3 regions of the Streptomyces sp. NPDC050485 genome follow, and region 1 is predicted to be linked to each of the others. Evidence: riboswitches for the same ligand, from Rfam matches in the RefSeq annotation. Region 1 holds a riboswitch; each other region holds the start of a gene.

What was found. A riboswitch is a leader RNA that binds a small molecule or an ion and turns the genes downstream of it on or off. The one in region 1 is predicted to bind cobalamin.
Region 2: another riboswitch for cobalamin. It lies ahead of ACIBK6_RS06905 (cobalamin biosynthesis protein); the one in region 1 lies ahead of ACIBK6_RS08715 (HoxN/HupN/NixA family nickel/cobalt transporter).
Region 3: another riboswitch for cobalamin. It lies ahead of metE (5-methyltetrahydropteroyltriglutamate--homocysteine S-methyltransferase); the one in region 1 lies ahead of ACIBK6_RS08715 (HoxN/HupN/NixA family nickel/cobalt transporter).

What each region holds. Positions count from the first base shown of each region.
Region 1 is NZ_JBITHR010000003.1:462,255-468,829, forward strand. Features, by position in the region: gene ACIBK6_RS08710 (ABC transporter ATP-binding protein) at 1-1,625, shown strand, start outside; gene ACIBK6_RS08715 (HoxN/HupN/NixA family nickel/cobalt transporter) at 1,687-2,799, opposite strand; cobalamin riboswitch at 2,827-3,030, opposite strand; gene ACIBK6_RS08720 (ArsR/SmtB family transcription factor) at 3,110-3,484, shown strand; gene ACIBK6_RS08725 (hypothetical protein) at 3,636-3,917, opposite strand; gene ACIBK6_RS08730 (arsenate reductase family protein) at 4,034-4,393, shown strand; gene ACIBK6_RS08735 (Gfo/Idh/MocA family protein) at 4,521-5,426, opposite strand; gene glnII (glutamine synthetase) at 5,649-6,575, shown strand, end outside.
Region 2 is NZ_JBITHR010000003.1:61,970-68,544, reverse strand. Features, by position in the region: gene ACIBK6_RS06915 (putative cobaltochelatase) at 1-116, opposite strand, end outside; gene ACIBK6_RS06910 (cobyric acid synthase) at 208-1,713, opposite strand; gene ACIBK6_RS06905 (cobalamin biosynthesis protein) at 1,695-2,651, opposite strand; cobalamin riboswitch at 2,748-2,890, opposite strand; gene ACIBK6_RS06900 (hypothetical protein) at 2,990-3,211, opposite strand; gene ACIBK6_RS06895 (anion permease) at 3,235-4,497, opposite strand; gene ACIBK6_RS06890 (lysozyme) at 4,631-5,401, opposite strand; gene ACIBK6_RS06885 (class II aldolase/adducin family protein) at 5,546-6,196, shown strand; gene ACIBK6_RS06880 (alpha/beta hydrolase) at 6,281-6,575, shown strand, end outside.
Region 3 is NZ_JBITHR010000007.1:67,727-74,301, reverse strand. Features, by position in the region: gene ACIBK6_RS16360 (CHAT domain-containing protein) at 1-902, opposite strand, end outside; gene ACIBK6_RS16355 (hypothetical protein) at 1,021-1,746, opposite strand; gene ACIBK6_RS16350 (hypothetical protein) at 1,848-2,129, shown strand; gene metE (5-methyltetrahydropteroyltriglutamate--homocysteine S-methyltransferase) at 2,251-4,563, opposite strand; cobalamin riboswitch at 4,726-4,943, opposite strand; gene ACIBK6_RS16340 (3-hydroxybutyryl-CoA dehydrogenase) at 5,118-5,987, opposite strand; gene aceB (malate synthase A) at 5,984-6,575, opposite strand, start outside.

The sequences.
Region 1 (6,575 bases):
TCACCGAGCGGGTGCGCGAGGCGCTGCCGTCGATCGCGGTGCTCGCGGCGGCGGCCGGGCTGCGCGCGCTGCTCGGGATCGTGGTGGTCAACATCTCCGGCCGGCTCTCGCCGCGGATCTCCCGCGAGGCCGAGATGCAGATGCTGGCGGCCGCCGTACGGGCCGAGTTGTCGGCGTACGACCAGCCGGGGTTCAACGACAAGCGGGAGGCGGCAGACCGGGGCGCGGAGGTCGCGCAGCAGCTGCTCACCGACTCGCAGGACCTGATGGCGTGCGTGGCCTCGCTCGTCGCGGCGGCCGGGGTCGTGACCGTACTGCATCCCGCGCTGCTCCCCCTGCTGTTGCTGGCCGCGCTGCCGCAGGGGATCGCCGGGGTCAAGGCCGCGCGGGTGCACTACGAGGCGTCGCGGGCGATGAGCGCGCAGCGGCGGACGCTGAGTCTGCTGCGCTGGTTCGTGATCGACAAGGACACCGCCGACCAGTTGCGGTCCTGCACGATGGCCCAGTTCCTGCTCGACAGGTACCGGGCGATCGGGCAGCGGGTGGACGCCGCGACCGACAAGGCCGTGCACCAGGGCGCCCGTTACTCGGTGCTCGGGGCGCTCGCGGGCGGTGTCGCGGCCGGGGTGGTGTGGGGCGCGCTGGCCTGGCTGCTCGCGTCGGGGCGGATGTCGGTGGCGTCGGCAGGCACCGCGGTGTTCGCGCTGCGCACGGTCGCCTCCTCGCTGCGCGGTGTGGTCGGGTACGGCACCCGGCTGTTCCGGACCGGGCTCTACCTGGACGACTGGGCGGAGTTCATCGAGGAGGCCGGCGGGCACCGGATGCGGCGCGGCCCGCTGGCACCGCCCGCGCCGGACGTCGTACGGGCCGACTCGCTGACGTTCTGCTATCCGGGCGGCGACCGGCCCGCCCTGGAGAAGGTGACCGTGGAGGTGCGCAAGGGCGAGGTGCTGGCGCTCGTCGGCGAGAACGGGTCCGGCAAGACCACCCTCAGCAAACTGCTCACCGGGCTCTATCTGCCCACGGAAGGGTCGGTGACCTGGGACGGGGTGCCGGTCGAGCGGTGCGATCCGCTCGCCCTGTGGCGGCAGACCGCCGTCGTGCCGCAGGACTTCGCGCACTGGCCGATGTCCGCGCGCGACAACATCACGCTGGGGCAGCCGCACGGGGGTGACGAGGCGGTACGCCGGGCCGCCGCCCACTCCGGCGCCGCCGAGGTGGTCGACGGGCTGCGCAGCGGGCTCGACACGCTGCTCGCGCGGGAGTGGTTCGGAGGTGTGGAGCTGTCCGGCGGGCAGTGGCAGCGGATCGCGATCGCGCGGGCCTTCCACCGGCCGGCCGGGCTGCTGGTGATGGACGAGCCGACCAGCGCGCTGGACGCCCGCGCCGAGCACCGCATCTTCACCGGGCTGCGGCGGATCGCCCGGGACCGGGCGGTGGTCCTGGTGACCCACCGCCTGGCGAACGTCGCGGTGGCCGACCGCATCGTCGTACTCGACCGGGGGCGGGTCATCCAGGAGGGCGCGTTCGCCGAACTCGTCGCGGCGGACGGGCTGTTCAGGGAGTTGTGGCGGCTCCAGAACGACCGCGGCGTGCCGGGGCCGCGCAGCGGCGGGGACGGGTGAGGGCCGGTGTCCGAACCGCGGGCCCGGGCGGGGTCCAGACACCGGCGCCGAGGGGGCGCGCTCAGGCGTCCGCCGTCCGCCCCGCCCACTTCTGCTCCACCTTCGCAAGGCGCCAGTACGCCAGTGCCGCCGCCCACACCACCACGAACAGGCCGACGATCACGAAGCCCACGTTGTCCAGGTTCAGCGCCGCGATCCAGCCGCTGACCGGGTCGTCGAGGCCGAGCTTCTCGCGCAGGACGCCGACCAGTTCGATGGTGCCGATGAAGAACGCCACGGCGATCGACAGGCCGGTGATGGTGAGGTTGTAGTAGACCTTGCGGACCGGGTTCGAGAACGCCCACTGATACGCGAAGTTCATGAACGTGCCGTCGAGCGTGTCGAACAGGCTCATCCCGGCGGCGAAGAGCAGCGGCAGGCAGACGATCGCGTACCAGGGCAGTCCGGCGGCGGCGCCCGTGCCGGCCATCACCATCAGGGTGACCTCGGTCGCGGTGTCGAAGCCGAGGCCGAAGAGGAAGCCCAGTGGGAACATCTGGCCGGGCCGGGAGATGGACTTGGTGAAGCGTCCCAGGATGCGGTTCATGAACCCCCGCGAGTCCAGGTGGGCTTCGAGCTCCTGCTCGTCGTACGCGCCCTCGCGCATCGCGCGGAACACCTTCAGGATGCCGAACAGAGCCACCAGGTTGAGCGCGGCGATCAGGTAGAGGAACGAGCCGGACACGGTGGTGCCGACGACGCCGAGTGCCTGGTGGGTGCGGGAGTTCTCGTTCATGAGGGTGCCCGCGAGCTGGGCGCCGCCGGCCACCAGGGCCGCCATGATGACGACCACGCTGGAGTGGCCGAGCGCGAACCAGAAGCCGACGGAGACCGGCCGCTTGCCGTCGGCCATCAGCTTGCGCGTGGTGTTGTCGATGGCCGCGATGTGGTCGGCGTCGAAGGCGTGCCGCATGCCGAGGGTGTACGCGGTGATGCCGAGGCCGACGCCGAAGGTCTTGGTGCCGATCTCGTAGTGCCCGGGGGCCACGAGCAGGAACAGGACGCCGAAGGCGACGACGTGGAGTGCGGCTATGACAACCAGCAGAATGGCGGTGCGGACGGTGTCCTCGCGGCGCCAGTGGAAGGACGGCGAGGCGGCGCTCGCCTCGGGGGACGTGCGGATGGGCAGGGTCATGCGGTCACGCTCCAGCACCTCGTGGATCACTTCGTGAGATGCCGCGGCCGGTCTCCTGGCTGACGGGCGGATGCGTCCGTCCCGGCCTTCCCAGCCAGGTGGATGCTGGCCAGTGGCGTTCTGGGGGACGGAAGCTCCCCTGGGGGAACCCGATCACAGTGGCGAGGGCCGCTCCGGTTTCGCACCGGTCTTCCCGAACACCACGGCCGGACCACCCTAGACGCACGAGAGTTGCCTGCACAGCTGCACAACCGTGCAGGTATCGAAGATCACACGCGGAACTCCGGCCCGCCCCTGCGAAGATGCGGGCATGCATCTCGTCCCCGCCGAGCGCGCCGGCCACCGCACCATCGACGGCCACCGCGTCTGCGACGCCATCGCGGCGATCGGCGACCCCGGTCGCGTACGGGCCTGGGCGGAGCGGTTCTCGCTGCTCGCCGACCCGAACCGGCTCGCGCTGCTGCTCGCCCTGCACCGGGCAGGGCCGCTCGCCGTCTCCGATCTGGCGGTGGCGACCGGCATGCGCGACCCGGCCGTCTCACAGGCCCTGCGGCTGCTGCGGGCCGCCGGAGCGGTCGCCGGCGAGAAGGAGGGGCGCGTGGTGCGCTACCGGGTGGTGGACGAGGCGACCGCGCGCCTCCTCGACGAGTACGCGGCCGATCCGGCGGCAGCGGCGGGAAGTTAGCGCGCGGCCCGCCAGAACGGCGCCCCGCCGAAAGGAAGCAGGACGGCCGCCCTGCCGAAGGGGACACGACAGCCGCCCTGCTGAAAGGAAGCAGGGTCGTGCCTTCGGACGCCCGAAGGCACGACCCCCTTCGTCGGGTCAGCTCGTCGGGTCAGCGGCCGTCGCGGATCAGCGCACGCACCATCCGGCAGGTCGTGTCCGACGGCGGATGCACTCCGATGAGCGCGGCGGTGGTGCGTATCTTCCGGTTGGGCGCCTGCTCCGGCCGGTACACACCCGTGTCGAGCAGGGCGATGGCAAGCCGCATGGCCTTCAGACGCCGGTTGTGGGTCTCGTACCACATCCGCGGCCGCCCGGCGGGCAGCGGCACCTTGCGAAGGGGCTGAAGGGACAGCTGTTTCGGGGCGTGCGACGCGAGTACGGCAGCGGTCATGGGCATCCTCCTGGACAGTCGGGAACCCTCACTTACTCCCTCGATTTTACTGCCAGGCACTGACAATCGGCGCTGGCCAGACGGGCTTTGGGGCCCTGCGCGGGTAGCCTGGCGGCATGGAGATCTGGATCAACCCGGCCTGTTCGAAGTGCCGTAGCGCGGTGACCCTGCTGAACGCGGAGGGCGTCGAGTACACGGTGCGCCGCTATCTCGAAGACGTGCCCTCGAAGGAGGAGATCCGGGCCGTGCTCGGCCGGCTAGGCCTCGAACCGTGGGACATCACGCGCACCCAGGAGCCCGTTGCCAAGGAGCTCGGTCTGAAGGACTGGCCGCGCGACGAGGCCGCGCGCGAGCGCTGGGTGGCGGCGCTCGCCGAGCACCCGAAGCTGATCCAGCGTCCGATCATCACGGCGGACGACGGCTCCGCGGTGGTGGCCCGCACCGACGACGCGGTACGGGAAGCCCTGAGGCGGTAGGCGCCGGACTCGCGCGTGGAATCCGGTCAACTGCCGTCACACATACGGAAGTTGGTCGCTATGCGTCGGACTCGGCGGCCTCCTCCGGTCAACTGCCCCATCCGCACGGCAGTTGACCAGTCCGGCGTCACCCTCTGCCGAGCTGCTCCTCCGCCTGGGCCAGCAGTTCGGTCACCCGGGCCCCGTACCGGGCGTCGCACGGGTGCGGCACCCCGGTGCGGGCCGCGCCGAGCAGGGCGTCGACCGCCGCGCCGAACGCGTCGAGCGCGCCGCTCCACCCGGGCATCACCGCCGCCCCCGCCGCCCCCAGCACCGCGACCTCGACGCCCGCCGCCGCCGGCGGCGCGGTGAAGCTCAGGTCCGCGGTGCTGGAGGCGCCCGAGGCGTGGCGCAGGATCAGATGGGCGGTGTCGCCCGGGCCCGCCGCCGCCGTCAGCCCGGTCACCTCGCCGAGCACCCCGGTGAGCACGGCCAGCGCGTGCGGGCCGACGTCCCACAGGGCCCCCTTCTCGCCGCGCCAGGGCGAGGCGGCGTACGGGCCGCGGTCGGCGCCCGGTATGAACAGCGAGCCGTACCACTGGGCGCGGCCGGTGAACCAGCCGTCCACGGCGGCCTGTCGGGCCACCCAGGCGGCGGTCTCCCGTGCGAACCGCAGGGTGAAGAAGACGACCGAGGCGACCTGGGCGCGCTCGGCCGCGGCGGCCACCGCGCGGGCACCCTCGACGCTCGTGGCGACCGGTTTGTCGAGCAGCAGATGGCAGCCGGCCGCGGCGGCCCGCACCGCGAGCGGGGCCTGCACGTCCGGGGGCAGCGCGAAGGCGACCGCGTCGCAGTCGGCGAACAGCGCGTCCGCGTTCTCGTACACCGTCACCCCGTGCTCCGCCGCGAGCGCGGCCGCGGCTTCGGGCCGCCGGCCCCACACGCCCGCGAAGTCGACGCCGGGGTGCGCGGCGAGCGCCGGGGCGTGGGTGGCGACGGCCCAGGGGCCGGTGCCGAGAAGGCCGATGCGGGTCCTGCCGCCGGTCTGGTTCATGGTCACCAGTCTGCCCGGTGACCCGCACGGGCAGGCGGGCGCGGGGCGGCATGCGACGGTCGCGGGGGCGGGGGCGGGCCTCTACACGGGGCGCTTCGGTAACACCGGGTTCACAAACGGGCAACGGACGGGAAATCCCGGGATGTGAGGCTGCGGCCATAGAACAGCGCCGCAGCGTGGCAGCGCGCAGGCACCCGCAGCTCCCCGCAAAGGATGGCTTCCGTGACGTTCAAGGCCGAGTACATCTGGATCGACGGCACCGAGCCGACCGCCAAGCTCCGCTCCAAGACGAAGATCATGGCCGGTTCGCCCGCCGCCGTCGCCGAGCTGCCCATCTGGGGCTTCGACGGGTCCAGCACCAACCAGGCCGAGGGCCACGCCTCGGACCGCGTCCTGAAGCCGGTGTTCTCCTGCCCGGACCCGATCCGCGGCGGCGAGAACATCCTCGTCCTGTGCGAGGTCCTGAACATCGACGGCACCCCGCACGAGTCCAACACGCGTGCGCTGCTGCGCCCGGTGGCCGAGCAGTTCGCGGCGCAGGAGCCGATCTTCGGCATCGAGCAGGAGTACACCTTCTTCGACGGCGCCCGCCCGCTCGGCTTCCCGGTCAACGGCTTCCCGGCCGCGCAGGGCGGCTACTACTGCGGTGTCGGCGCGGACGAGATCTTCGGCCGCGAGATCGTCGAGAAGCACCTCGACCACTGCCTCGCCGCGGGGCTGAGCATCTCCGGCATCAACGCCGAAGTGATGCCCGGCCAGTGGGAGTTCCAGGTCGGCCCGGTCGGGCCCCTGGAGGTCTCCGACCAGCTGTGGATCGCGCGCTGGCTGCTGTACCGCACCGCCGAGGACTTCAACGTCTCGGCGACCCTGGACCCCAAGCCGGTCAAGGGCGACTGGAACGGCGCGGGCGCGCACACCAACTTCTCCACCAAGGCGATGCGCGAGGGTTACGACGCGATCATCACCGCGTGCGAGGCGCTCGGCGAGGGCTCCAAGCCGTTGGACCACGTCAAGAACTACGGCGCCGGCATCGACGACCGCCTGACCGGTCTGCACGAGACGGCCCCGTGGGACCAGTACAAGTACGGCGTCTCGGACCGCGGCGCCTCGGTCCGCATCCCCTGGCAGGTCGAGGTGGACCAGAAGGGC
Region 2 (6,575 bases), 400 kb from region 1:
CCCTTCTCGCCCCGGACGAGGACACCGCCCACGGCCGGGCTGACGGCGTTCAGGAGCAGCGCAAGGCGCAGGTCGTCCATGCCGACGACGGCGGTGAACGGATACCGGGTGCTCATGTGCTGATCACTCCTTCGAGGGGCGGTCGATCGTTGCCGGCGGGGCCGGGCAGGGGGTGCGGCAGGCTCTCGCCGGCTCTGCGGGGCGCGCTCACGGCGCCCCCGGCGGGATGAACGGCAGCCCGGCGGGCGGGCCCTGCTCGATCAGCCTCAACAGGGCGTCGGTGTCCGCGTGTTCTTCGATCAGGTCGCCGAGCCGGTCCAGCTGTTCCTCGCGCAGCGCGCCGAACGACGTGTCGGGGGCGGGCACGAACCGGCGGCCCGCGGCCTGGGCGACCTGCTCAAGGAACCGGCGCCGGAACCCGTCGCTCTCCAGCGAGCCGTGCCAGTGCGTGCCCCAGACCGCGCCCACCCGGCAACCGTCCAAGAAGGCTTCCCCGCCCAGGACTTGGGCGACGCCGTGGTGGATCTCGTACCCCTCCACCTGCTCGCCGAAGGCCTCGCCGACGGGCCTCGCGAGCGTCTTCTCGGCGGCGAACCGCACCCGTACGGGCAGCAGGCCGAGGCCCGCCACCGAGCCCGCCTTCGACTCGACCTCGTCCTCGATGTGTTCGCCGAGCAGCTGGAAACCGCCGCAGATTCCGAGCACCGGGCGCCCCTCGGCCGCCCTGCGCACCAGCTCTGCCGCCAGCCCCCGCTCCCTCAGCCACTCCAACGCGCGGACCGTGCCGCGCGTTCCCGGCACCACCACCAGGTCCGCGTCGGCGAGTTCCTCGGGCCGGTCCACGAAGCGGACGACCACGCCGGGTTCGGCGGCGAGCGCGTCGACGTCCGTGAAGTTGGACATCAGCGGCACCGCGCACACCGCGATGCGCAGCACGTCCTCGCCGACCGGCGGCGCCACGACCGATTCGCGCACCGCCCCGCGCATCGACACCCTGAGGCCGTCCTCCTCGTCGATGCCGAGGCCGTGGGCGTACGGCAGGATCCCGTAGGTGGGCCGGCCGGTGAGGCCGCGCAGCATCTCGATGCCGGGCTCAAGCAGGGACACATCGCCCCGGAACTTGTTGACGACGTACCCGGCGATCAGCGCCTGGTCCTCGGGGCTCAGTAGCGCCGTCGTCCCGAAGAACGAGGCGAACACCCCGCCCCGGTCGATGTCGCCGACCACGACCACGGGCAGCCGCGCGGCCCGCGCGATACCCATGTTGACGATGTCGGTCCGCCGCAGATTGATCTCGGCCGGGCTGCCCGCCCCCTCGCAGATCACGGCGTCATACGTGCCCCGAAGCTCCTCCAGGCACTCCAGGACGGTGCCGAGCAGTGCCTGTTGCCTGCCTCCGTGGTAGCCGCGGGCGCTCAACTCGCCCACGGGCCTGCCCATCAGCACTACCTGGCTCGAACGGTCGCTCCCCGGCTTGAGCAGCACCGGGTTCATGACCGCGCTCGGCTCCACGCGCGCCGCCTGCGCCTGCATCGCCTGCGCCCGCCCGATCTCCGCGCCCCCGCGTGTGACGAACGAGTTCAGCGACATGTTCTGCCCCTTGAAGGGCGCGACCTTGACGCCCTGGCGCACCAGCCAGCGGCAGATCCCGGCCGTGACGACGCTTTTGCCCGCGTCGGAGGTCGTGCCCGCGATCAGCAGCCCGCCACCCATGTACGTCCCTTCCTCACAGCGGCCCTCGTGGCGACGGCGGCGGCCAGCGTCAGCCAGCCCACCCGGCGCGAGAGCCGTACCGCCCGCTCGATGTCCGCGACTTCGACGGCCCGCCCGGATGCGTTCAGGACCGGCCGGTGCTCGACGCGCCCTCCGTAGGAGAGCGTGCCGCCCAGGCGTACGCCGAGGGCCCCCGCGAACGAGGCCTCGACCGGGCCCGCGTTGGGGCTCGGGTGCCGGGCGGCATCGGCGCGCCAGGCCCGTATGGCGCCCCTCGTGTCCGGCCCGGCGAGCACAGCGAGGACGGCGGTGAGCCGGGCGCCCGGCCAGCCCGCGACATCGTCCAGGCGCGCCGAAGCCCAGCCGTACCTGCGGTACTTGGCCGATTTGTGCCCGACCATCGCGTCCAGGGTGTTGACCGCCCGGAACCCCACGAGCCCGGGCACTCCGGCCAGCGCGCCCCACACCAGGGCGCCGACCACCGCGTCCGAGGTGTTCTCGGCGACCGACTCCACGACGGCCCTGGCCATCCCGTCCGCGTCCAGGGACTGCGGGTCGCGCCCGCACAGGTGCGGCAGCCGCTCCCGGGCCACCTCCACATCGCCCGCGGCCAGCGCGCCGCCGATGGCCCGCGCCTCGCGGCCCAGCGAAGTGCCGCCCAGCACCATCCAGGTGGCGGCGGCGGTCAGCGCGGCGGCCGCGGCGGGACGGTCTCGTACGGCGCGGGAAAGGAGGGCAGCGGCGCCCGCGGCGCCGCCCGCGCACACGACGGTGTGCAGCGCGCCCCACCCGCGGTGGTCGCGCCACAGCACGCGCTCGACGGCGCCGGCCGCCCGCCCGAACGCGGCGACCGGATGCCCACGGCGCGGATCGCCGAGCAGGAGGTCGCCGAGGAGTCCGGCCGTGGCGCCGTACGCGAAGCTGCGATCGGCCCGCACGGGCTCAGCCCGCCAGGCCGTCGCGTGGAACTGCGGTGATTCTCAACAGGCAGGCGCGCATGGCGGTATGTCCTCACTCAGGGTGTCCGCGCCCTGGTACGACGTGACCGGCGGTGAGAGTTCCTGGCTCGCGGGGATTGGCTCCCCGGTGACAGTGGCGGGACCGCGCCGGATTCGCACCTGCTTCCTCTTCTGCCGCCGTAGCTGGCCGGTGCAGTCCACCACGCACCGAGAACACCCGTCAACTTGCCGTTGACCTGCGGCGCGAGAGTGTGCCGAGACACACAGCGAACCGCCCCCCGACGGAGCCGGAGGGCGGTTCGCGAGTGCGGTGCGGGTCAGCCGACGATCAAGTAGATCCCGTACCCGACGGCCGCCGCGCAGAGCGCGAAGCAGGCGTACGCACTCGTGCGCGCCAGGGCCACGTTGCCGGAGCCGGCGGCCGCGGCCTCCTGCTTGGCGAGGCCGACGATGCCGAGGGTGAACAGGCCCACCAGGCCGACGGTCACCACGAGGCTGACGCCGAAGACGGAGCCGAGAGCCGCCCAGTCGATGTGCATGAGGATTCCTTACCTGTACCTGGTCAGACCGTCGCCGGGCGGGGCGGGTCGGCGGGGGTCACCGGGGCCGGGGCCTGGATCGTGGCCTTGAGGTCGGTGGCCGCGGCGGCGGCGCCGGTCGGCGGCGGGGTGACCGCGGCGATCGCGGTGGTGATGACACCGGCGGGCTCGGCCGCTTCGGCGGGCGCGTCGGCGGTGACGTTGGTGTGGTCGACGGGCTGGCGGCGCGAGAGCGACCAGATGATGCCCGCACCGGCGACCAGGAGCACCGCGACGGCGGCGATGCCCCACGTGCCCTGCCGGGTGAGGAACTCCGCGCCCGCGCCGACCAGTCCGGCCGCCGGCAGCGTCAGACACCAGGCGACGACCATGCGGGTGGCGGTGGACCAGCGGACCACACCGCCCTTGCGGCCGAGGCCCGCGCCCATGACCGAGCCGGTGCAGACCTGGGTGGTGGAGAGCGAGAAGCCGAGGTGCGAGGAGGTCAGGATGACCGCGGCGGCGCCGGTCTGGGCGGCGAAGCCCTGCGGCGGCCTGAGCTCGGTGAGGCCCTTGCCCATGGTGCGGATGATGCGCCAGCCGCCGAGGTAGGTGCCCAGCGCGATGGCGAGGCCGGCCGAGACGATGACCCACAGCGGGGGGTTCGCACCCGGGTGCAGCACACCGCTCGCGACCAGGGCGAGGGTGATGATGCCCATCGTCTTCTGGGCGTCGTTGGTGCCGTGGGCGAGCGAGACGAGGCCGGCGGAGGCGATCTGGCCCGCGCGGTAGCCCTTGGCGGTGGCCTTCTCGCCGGTGCGGCGGTTGATCCGGTACGTCAGCTTGGTGGCGAGCAGTGCGGCGACGCCCGCGACGAGCGGGGCGGCGGCCGCGGGGAGCAGCACCTTGGTGACGACGGTCGAGCCGTGCACCGAGGACCAGCCCGCCGACATGACCGCGGCGCCGATGAGTCCGCCGAACAGGGCGTGCGAGGAACTGGACGGCAGGCCGAGCAGCCAGGTCAGCAGGTTCCACAGGATGGCGCCGACCAGCGCCGCGAAGATCACCTCGGTTCTGATGCCTTTTTCGTCGATGATCCCGCCGGAGATCGTCTTGGCGACCTCCACTGACAGGAACGCGCCGACCAGGTTGAGCGCGGCGGACATGGCGACCGCCGTCTTGGGCTTCAGGGCGCCGGTCGAGATGGTGGTGGCCATCGCGTTGGCGGTGTCGTGGAAACCGTTCGTGAAATCGAACACGAGAGCTGTTGCGATCACAATCGCGAGCAGCAGTGTCATGTGTTCCATTTACCCAGGCAATCGTTCGACGTCAGTGGCTGGACGAACGTAAGTAACCTGGATGAACGGAAGATGAACTGAGGCGGGCGTGGCGGTGTATGTGGCCGCTTCTCAACCCTCTCGGCCCACCGCGAGCCGCCTCTCAGCCCGCCGCGAGCCGCTTCAGCTGCGCGAAAGTCCCGTTGAAGAGATTCTGATCACCCGGAAGGCTGCCGCTGCCGTTGGCGTACTGCCAGAACGTCCAGTACGACCAGCCGGCCGGCAGCGCGCCCGGCGTCGCGGCGTACCGGGCGAGCCACAGGGCGTGGGTCGCGGCGAAGGCCCGGCTGCCGCCGGTGCAGTCGTTCCACCAGCGTGCGGTCGTGTAGATCACCGGACGGCGGCCGGTGCGCAGCCGCACCTCGTCGCTGAACCCGGTGATCCACCCGGTCATCGCGGCCGGGCTCAGCCCGTAGCACGTGTCGCTGCTGCCGCCCTTGGCGTCCTTGCCGTACGGGTTGTGCTCCAGGTCGAGCGCGGGCGGCAGCGTCCAGCCGTCGCGCCGCCAGCCGCCCCCGTTGCGCACGAAGTACGCGGCCTGCGCCCGGCCGGACGACTGGTCGGGCACCGCGAAGTGGTAGGCGCCCCGGACCAGACCCGCCTGCCGGGCACCGTCGTACTGCCGGCCGAAGTAGGGATTGCGGTACGTCGTGGACTCGGTCGCCTTCACGTAGACGAACGAGGCGCCCCGGCCCATCGCGGAGCCCCAGTCGACGTTCTTCTGGTGCGAGGAGACATCGTGGCCGAGCGGCTTGTCCGCGGCCGACGCGCCGGGCAGTGCGGTGAGCGCGAGCGAGCCCGCGGTCAGCGCGGCCAGCGACGCCGCGAGCAGCGCCCGGCCGCCACGTCGAATCGGGTTGCGGTCGCGCGCCATGGTGTCCCCCGGAATCCCGATGTGCAGTCCGATGTACGGAACAGATGTACAACCCGATGTACGGAACAAACGCCCGGAGGTCAGTGGAAGATCGCCGTTCTGCCGCCGTGCCCCGGTCGCGACCGGCCTGGCAGGATCAGCCGCATGAGTGACGAGGCGGCGACCGCCGTAGCCTGGGCCGAACTGATCGACACCGCGCGCAGGACCGCCGCGGAAGGACTCGTCGTCGGCACCTCGGGCAATGTGTCGGTACGCGTCGGCGATCTGGTCCTCGTCACCCCGACCGGCGTCCCCTACGACCGGCTCGGCCCCGCCGACACGGTCGCCGTCGACCTCGAAGGCCGCCAGGTCATGGGCGCGCTCCGGCCCACCAGCGAGATCCCGATGCACCTCGCCGTGTACCGGAACACCGACGCCCGGGCCATCGTCCACACCCACGCCGTGCACGCCACGGCCGTGTCCACCCTCGTCCGCGAACTGCCGCTGGTCCACTACATGGCGGCCGCCCTCGGCGGCGCGGTGCGGGTCGCTCCGTACGCCCTGTACGGCAGCGAGGAACTGGCCGAGAACATGCTGCGGGCGCTGGCGGGCCGCACCGGATGCCTCCTCCAGAACCACGGAACCGTCACGTACGGAACCGGCCTCGCCCAGGCCTACGACCGCACCGCCCAGCTGGAGTGGATGTGCCGGCTCTGGCTCACCGCCGCCGCCCTGCCCGGCCGCACCCCGTCCCTGCTCAGCCCCGCCCAGCTCGACGAGGCCGCCGAGCGGCTGCGCGGCTACGGCCAGCCTTAGGGGGTGTCCGGTGGAGGGCGGTCGGGTCCCGCTGAGCGGCCGCCCCCGCTGGCACCCGGGCCGACGGGGGCCGAGACTGGAGCTGTGCGCCCCGCTACGAAGACGGCAGCGGCCGTCACCACACTCATCGGCGTCGGTGCGGCAGCGTACGTCGCCGGACGGTACGCCAGCGACGCCGCTCTCAAGCCGCCGCCGGGCCGCCCGCTGCCCGCCGATCCCCGGCTGACCGTGCACGCCACGGCCCCCGGCCGGATCACCCTGACCCGCTCGCTGGCGGCACTGCGCCCGGGGACGTACGGCCTGGAGGGCGAGGACGTCCACGCGGTGGTCGGCGATGTCCTCGACGGCGCCCCGCACACCGCCGACACGGTGGTACGCC
Region 3 (6,575 bases), on a different contig from region 1:
TCGACGTCGGTGTCGTACGCGAAGTCCTCAAGGCGAGTGCGCACGGCGAGCGCGAACTCGGAGGCGTAGCACGGTGCTTGGGGATCGACCCGCTGCATCGTATCGAGTATCTCGCGCCACGCCTCGATCGCGGTGTCGAGATCGGCCCGGCGCCTTGTGCGGTCGTATTGGCCGCGCAGTGTTCTGGCAAGGTTGACCAGGCGGCCGGTCCGGCTGCGGTCCCCGCGCGGAGTCGCCGCGACCGCCGCGCGATGTGCCTCGGCGGCTTCGTCCAGATCGCCGTCGCGGCTCGTGTCGAGAAAGGCGCGTGTATACAGCGCGTTGCCCAGGTTCGTCGAGTGGCGCGGGCGGTGCGGGGAATCGGGGGGACCGGCGTCCAGCACCTCGCGCAGCGCGCGGACCGCGGCGTCCGCGTCCTCGCCGTCGCGCCGTTGCTCGGCGCGCATGCGCAGTCCGATGCCGAGATTGCTCATCGCGGACAGGCGCATCGCGTCGCCGACGGGGAGTGCTCGCACGATGCGGTCGAACAGCTCGATCGCGGTGTCGAGGGCGTCGCGGTCGCCGGACTCGGCGGCGCTGCGGAGCTTGGACAGGGCCTGCGAGCCCCAAGCCCCGATGCTGCCTGCGGGCGTGGGCGGCGCGTGGCCGGGCGGCCCGGCGGGCTCGGCGGCGAACCGCTCGTTGGCACGGGGAATCAGCCACTCGCACCGGTCGCAGAACATGTCGCGGTTGTAGCGGAACTCGGCGCGGTTGCACGCCTGGCATCGCAGGGCAAGCGTCCGGACGTCCTCGTGCCGCATGCGCTCAAGGATCGTCGGCACGACGACGTTCAGCGCCGGCGCCCCGCACTCGGGGCAGATCGGGTGGACGGCCTCGCAGCCGCGACCGCGGTGGGTGAGCACGCACAGGCCCTCGTGGAGTGGGCCGCAGGAGTACGGGTGTGGACCGTGTGGACAGTCCGCCCGCTGGCCCGCCGTTCTCCGCATCGTGCCTCCCGCCCCATTCCGGCTCAATTCCGGCTCAGAAGATGAATCGCTTGAGCGATTGCTGATCCGCGGGTGACAGCACGTCATAGGGGAGAATCGCATTTCTCCTCGTCCCCGACGGGCTGAAGTAGCCGAGGTGGACGCTGCGGAACTTTCCGTCCGCGCAGAGCAGCCAGTGCGCGATGTCGGGGTCCGCGGGGCGAGCCTCGGCCTCCACCTGCTCCGTGATTCCCAGTTCGGCGAGCAACTGCGGATAATCGCCGCCGGGCATGAGCGCGCGGATGCGCTGCGGATCGGTCTCCGGGAACAGGCTCACGGTGATCTGGAGGTCGCCGAACTGGAGTGTCTCCCCGTCCCGTGCGCCCGCGACGAAGGACAGGGCCGGATCGTCGCCGAGCCGGGAGAACGCGGGCCGCCGAGCCGCGGACTCCCCCGCCCCGGCGAGTCGTTCCAGGTGAAGCGGTATCAGCTCGCGCACCCACGTGTTGAACTCCTGCGCGAGCACCACGGCCACGACCCGTCCCACTCCGTTCACCGTGAGGCGACGCACGATCGTCCGGTCGGCCGCGCCGTGCGAGAGCCTGCCCTGGCGCTCGTAGAGGTCGACCAGGAAGGTTCCGTACCCCTCGACCAGATCGCCGTCGCCACGGCAGCGTTCGACGTGGTTGCCTGCCAGGCAGAGCCTCGTCTCCCGCTCGAACTCCTTCATGATCTGGCGGACTTCCCCGGCATCTGGATCATGACCGTCGATATAGATCATGAATATCGCTTCTGCTTCCGCAGCGGGCACTGGCACGGTCCATCTCGCTCTCCGGCGGGAACAACGCCTACGCCGATCAAGGCTACGGTACGGTTTTCGGCATGTCCGGCTATAAGACCTATACCTTTCTGATCCAGTTCCGGAACGCGAGTGGTGAGTGGAGCAACCTCGTTGACCCCCACTCGGGAGACCTGATGCAGGGCACCATCGGCACGGTCGCCACGACGGAGGAGGGGTTCGCCGACGCGGCCAAGCGCATCCTGGGACGGTTCAACGGCATCAGCCTCAAGCGGCGCGTGGCATTCTTCGAGGGAAATCGCCTCGACGAAAAACTGTTGGCCGAGGGCGTGTTCAGGATCGTCACCGACGACGAAACCACCTGAGAGGGCAGGTGACTCAGCAGGTACTGCGCCCGCTCGGGGCCGGACAAGCGGTGACCTCACGGGTAGGAGGGTCGAGAGGGGGTGCGAGCGCCCACCCCTCGGCCCTTGACTCAGCTCAAAATCAAGCAAGTTCCGCCCGTACGGTACGGGCCGCCGTCGCCAGGTTCTCCAGGGAGGCGCGGGTCTCGGGCCAGCCGCGGGTCTTGAGGCCGCAGTCGGGGTTGACCCAGAGGCGGTCCGCCGGGATGGCCTGAAGTCCCTTGCGCAGCAAGGCGGATGCCTCCTCCGGGGAGGGGACGCGCGGGGAGTGGATGTCGTAGACCCCGGGGCCGGCTTCGCGGGGGTAGCCGTGTGCGGCCAGTTCGCGGGCCACCTGCATGTGCGAGCGGGCGGCCTCCAGGCTGATGACGTCGGCGTCGAGTTCGTCGATGGCCTGGACGATGTCGCCGAACTCGGCGTAGCACATGTGGGTGTGGATCTGCGTGTCCGGCCGTACGCCGCTGGTGGTGAGGCGGAAGGACTCGGTGGCCCAGTCCAGGTAGGCGGGGTGGTCGGCGGCGCGCAGCGGGAGGGTTTCGCGCAGGGCCGGTTCGTCGACCTGGATGACCGAAGTGCCTGATGCCTCCAGGTCGTTGACCTCGTCGCGCAGGGCGAGGGCGACCTGGCGGGCGGTGTCGCCGAGCGGTTGGTCGTCGCGGACGAAGGACCAGGCGAGCATGGTGACCGGGCCGGTGAGCATGCCCTTGACCGGGCGGTCGGTGAGCGAGTTCGCGTAACTGGTCCAGCGCACCGTCATCGGCTCGGGCCGCGAGATGTCGCCGGCCAGGACCGGCGGGCGGACGTAGCGGGTGCCGTAGGACTGGACCCAGCCGTGCTGGGTGGCGAGGTAGCCGGTGAGCTGTTCGGCGAAGTACTGCACCATGTCGTTGCGTTCGGGCTCGCCGTGCACGAGGACGTCGATGCCGGTCTTCTCCTGGAAGGCGATGACCTCGCGGATCTCGTTCTCGATGCGCTGTTCGTACGCGGCGGTGTCGATGCGCCCCGCGCGCAAGTCAGCGCGGGCCGTGCGCAGTTCGGTGGTCTGCGGGAACGAGCCGATGGTGGTCGTGGGCAGCAGCGGCAGCTTGAGGTGGGCGCGCTGGGCCGCGGCCCGCTCCTCGTACGGAGCGGAGCGGCGGCCGTCCGTGTCGGTGACGGCGGCCACGCGGGCCCGGACGGCCGGGTCGCGGGTGATGGGGGAGTGTGCCCGGGATGCCAAGCGGGCCTGGTTGGCGGCGAGTTCGGCGGTGATCGCCGAGGCTCCCTCGGTGAGGCCGCGCGCGAGCGTGACGACCTCCGCCGTCTTCTGGCGGGCGAAGGCCAGCCAGCGCAGGATCTGCGGCTCGATGTCCCGCTCGGCCGCCGCGTCGATCGGCACGTGCAGGAGCGAGCAGGAGGCCGCCACGTCGACCCGGTCGGCCAGACCGAGCAGCGTCCCGAGGGTGGACAGGGACTTCTCGAAGTCGTTGATCCAGATGTTGCGGCCGTTGACGACGCCGGCGACCAGACGCTTGCCGGGCAGTCCTCCGACGGCGGCGAGCGCGTCCGGATTGGCGCCGGCCGCCTCGGTGAAGTCGAGGGCCATGCCGTCGATCGGGGCCTTCGCCAGGACGGGAAGCGCGTCCCCGAGCCGGTCGAAGTACGAGGCGACCAGGAGCTTGGGCCGGTCGGTGAGGGTGCCCAGGTCGCGGTAGGCGCGGGCGGCCGCGTTGAGCTCGGCCGGGGTGCGGTCCTGGACGAGGGCGGGCTCGTCCAACTGCGCCCACTCGGCACCGGCCGCGCGCAGGTCGGCGAGGACCTCGGCGTACACGGGGAGCAGCCGGTCCAGGAGGGTCAGCGGGTCGAAGTCGGTGGCGATGCCGGGGGTGGGCTTGGCGAGCAGCAGGTAGGTGACGGGGCCGACGAGGACGGGGCGTGCGCTGTGGCCGAGCGCGAGGGCTTCCGTCAGTTCGGCGACCTGCTTGGTGGAGTCGGCGGTGAAGAGGGTGTCCGGCCCCAACTCGGGCACCAGGTAGTGGTAGTTGGTGTCGAACCACTTGGTCATCTCCAGGGGTGCGACGTCCTGGGTGCCGCGGGCCATCGCGAAGTAGCCGTCGAGCGCGTCGGATTCGACGGCGTCGCGGTGTCGCTGGGGGACAGCGCCGACCATGACACTGGTGTCCAGGACGTGGTCGTAGTACGAGAAGTCACCGGTCGGCACCTCGTGGATACCGGCGTCGGCCAACTGCTGCCAGTTCGAACGGCGCAGGCCCTCGGCGGTCTCCTTCAGGGCGGCGGCGGTGACGCGGCCCTTCCAGTAGCCCTCGATCGCCTTTTTCAGTTCGCGGTTCGCGCCCTGGCGGGGGTAGCCGTACACGGTGGCCCGTGCTGCCGCGGCTGCGGACTTCGCTGTCACGGAAATCTCCTTCGCGAGATGACTCCTGAGAATCCCGGAGACGGGACACGGACGCGAAGGGATGACGAACCGGACGGAGCCCACACGCGCCACTGGCACGGTGCTCCGTCTGATATGTACGCCGACCCGCCCACGAGGTCACCGGGATGTCCGCACGCGATCGGTCACGTGCGGGCAACGGGCAGGTCTTCGGACTCGTGGGCACTCTGCCGAGGCAGGTTCCTACTGGCCGTCGCTTCCCAGGTCCGCGGAGGGATCCAGTGCGTATGACGGCGGTCGTTCCCACTCACCGCTGCGGGGCAGTCCCGGATTCCCACCGGGTTCCCTCTTACGACGCGTCTGTCTGGTGGACAGGGCGAACCAGCTGCACTGGTCACAGTAGAGGGCAGATGGCATCCAGGACAGCATTGTTCATATTCCGGAATGCGAAATGAGACGCGGGCGAGGCCCCGGCGCATGGGTGAAGGGGCGCGGAGCAGTCTCAGCTATCTGCTCCGCGCCCCACTCCACAGCAGCCGCGGGCCCCTCAGCCCCCGGCGGCAGACCCGGGCCCCTCAGCCCCGGTCGTAGATGTGGAACCCGCGGCCGCTCTTGCGGCCGAGCAGCCCGGCTTCCACCATGCGCAGGAGCAGCGGCGGCGGGGCGTACAGGGGTTCCTTGAATTCCGCGTAGAGGGATTCGGCGATGGAGGCGACCGTGTCCAGGCCGATCAGGTCCGCCAGCTTCAGCGGCCCCATGGGGTGCGCGCAGCCCAGCTCCATGCCCGCGTCCACGTCGGCGGCGGTGGCGAAGCCTGACTCGGCCATGCGGATCGCCGAGAGGAGGTAGGGAATCAGCAGTGCGTTGACGACGAATCCGGCCCGGTCCTGGGAGCGGACGACCGTCTTGCCCAAGGTGTGCGTGACGAAGTCCTGTACGGCGGTGACGGTCTCCGGGGCGGTGTGCAGCGAGGAGACGACCTCGACCAGGGGCAGGACGGGGGCGGGGTTGAAGAAGTGCAGTCCGAGAACGCGGTCGGCGCGCCGGGTGGCCATGCCCAGGCGCATGACCGGGATGGCGGAGGTGTTGGTGGCGAGGATCGCCCCGGGATCCTCGACGATCTTGTCCAGGGCTGCGAACACCTCGGTCTTCACCGCCGCGCTCTCCACCACCGCCTCGATGACGAGATGGCGGTCGGCCAGGTCGTCAAGACTGCCGGTGAAGACCGTGCGGGCCAGCGCGTCCTCGGCGGTGACGCGGTCCAGCTTGCCGCGCTGGACGGCGCGTTCGAGCGAGATGGCGATCCGCTCCCGTGCGCCGCGGGCGGCGATGGCGTCTGCCTCGCAGACGACGGTGTCGAGTCCGGCGCGGGCGCAGACCTCGGCTATCCCGGCGCCCATCTGGCCGCCGCCCACCACGCCGATCCGGCTGATGACTCTGGTCATGACTGTCCCTCCAGACGGTGCACCAAGTGGCGGCTGTACGCATCGGTGGTGAAGAAGGCGGGCAACGGACCGGCCAGGGCGGTCCGTTCGAAGAGCGCGCGGACCTCGTCCACGGCGGCCCAGGGGTACTCCGCGCCGAGGGCTGCGAGTTCGTCCTCCAGGAGTTCCACTACCGTGGTGCGCTCGACGACGCGGTGTCGCAGCCACTGCCAGATCTGCACGCGGGCGATCTCGGCGGTGGCGGCGTCCTCCATCAGCCCCTGCAGGGCGACGGCTCCGCGGCCGCGCAGCCATTCGGCGAAGTAGCGCACGGCGACCGCGATGTTGGTGCGCAGCCCCTCGGATGTGGGCGGCGTACTGATACGGCGCACGGACAGGAGCTGTGTCGCCGTCACCTCGACGTCGTTGCGGGTGCGGTCGATCTGGTGCGGGCGGGTGCCGAGCACCCCGTCGAAGACCTCGCGGCAGAGCGGGACGAGCGCGGGGTGAGCGACCCAGGAGCCGTCGAAGCCGTCTTCGGCCTCGCGTTCCTTGTCGAGCCGCACCGTGGCGAAGACCGCCTCGTTGGCCTGCGCGTCGCGGCTGGGG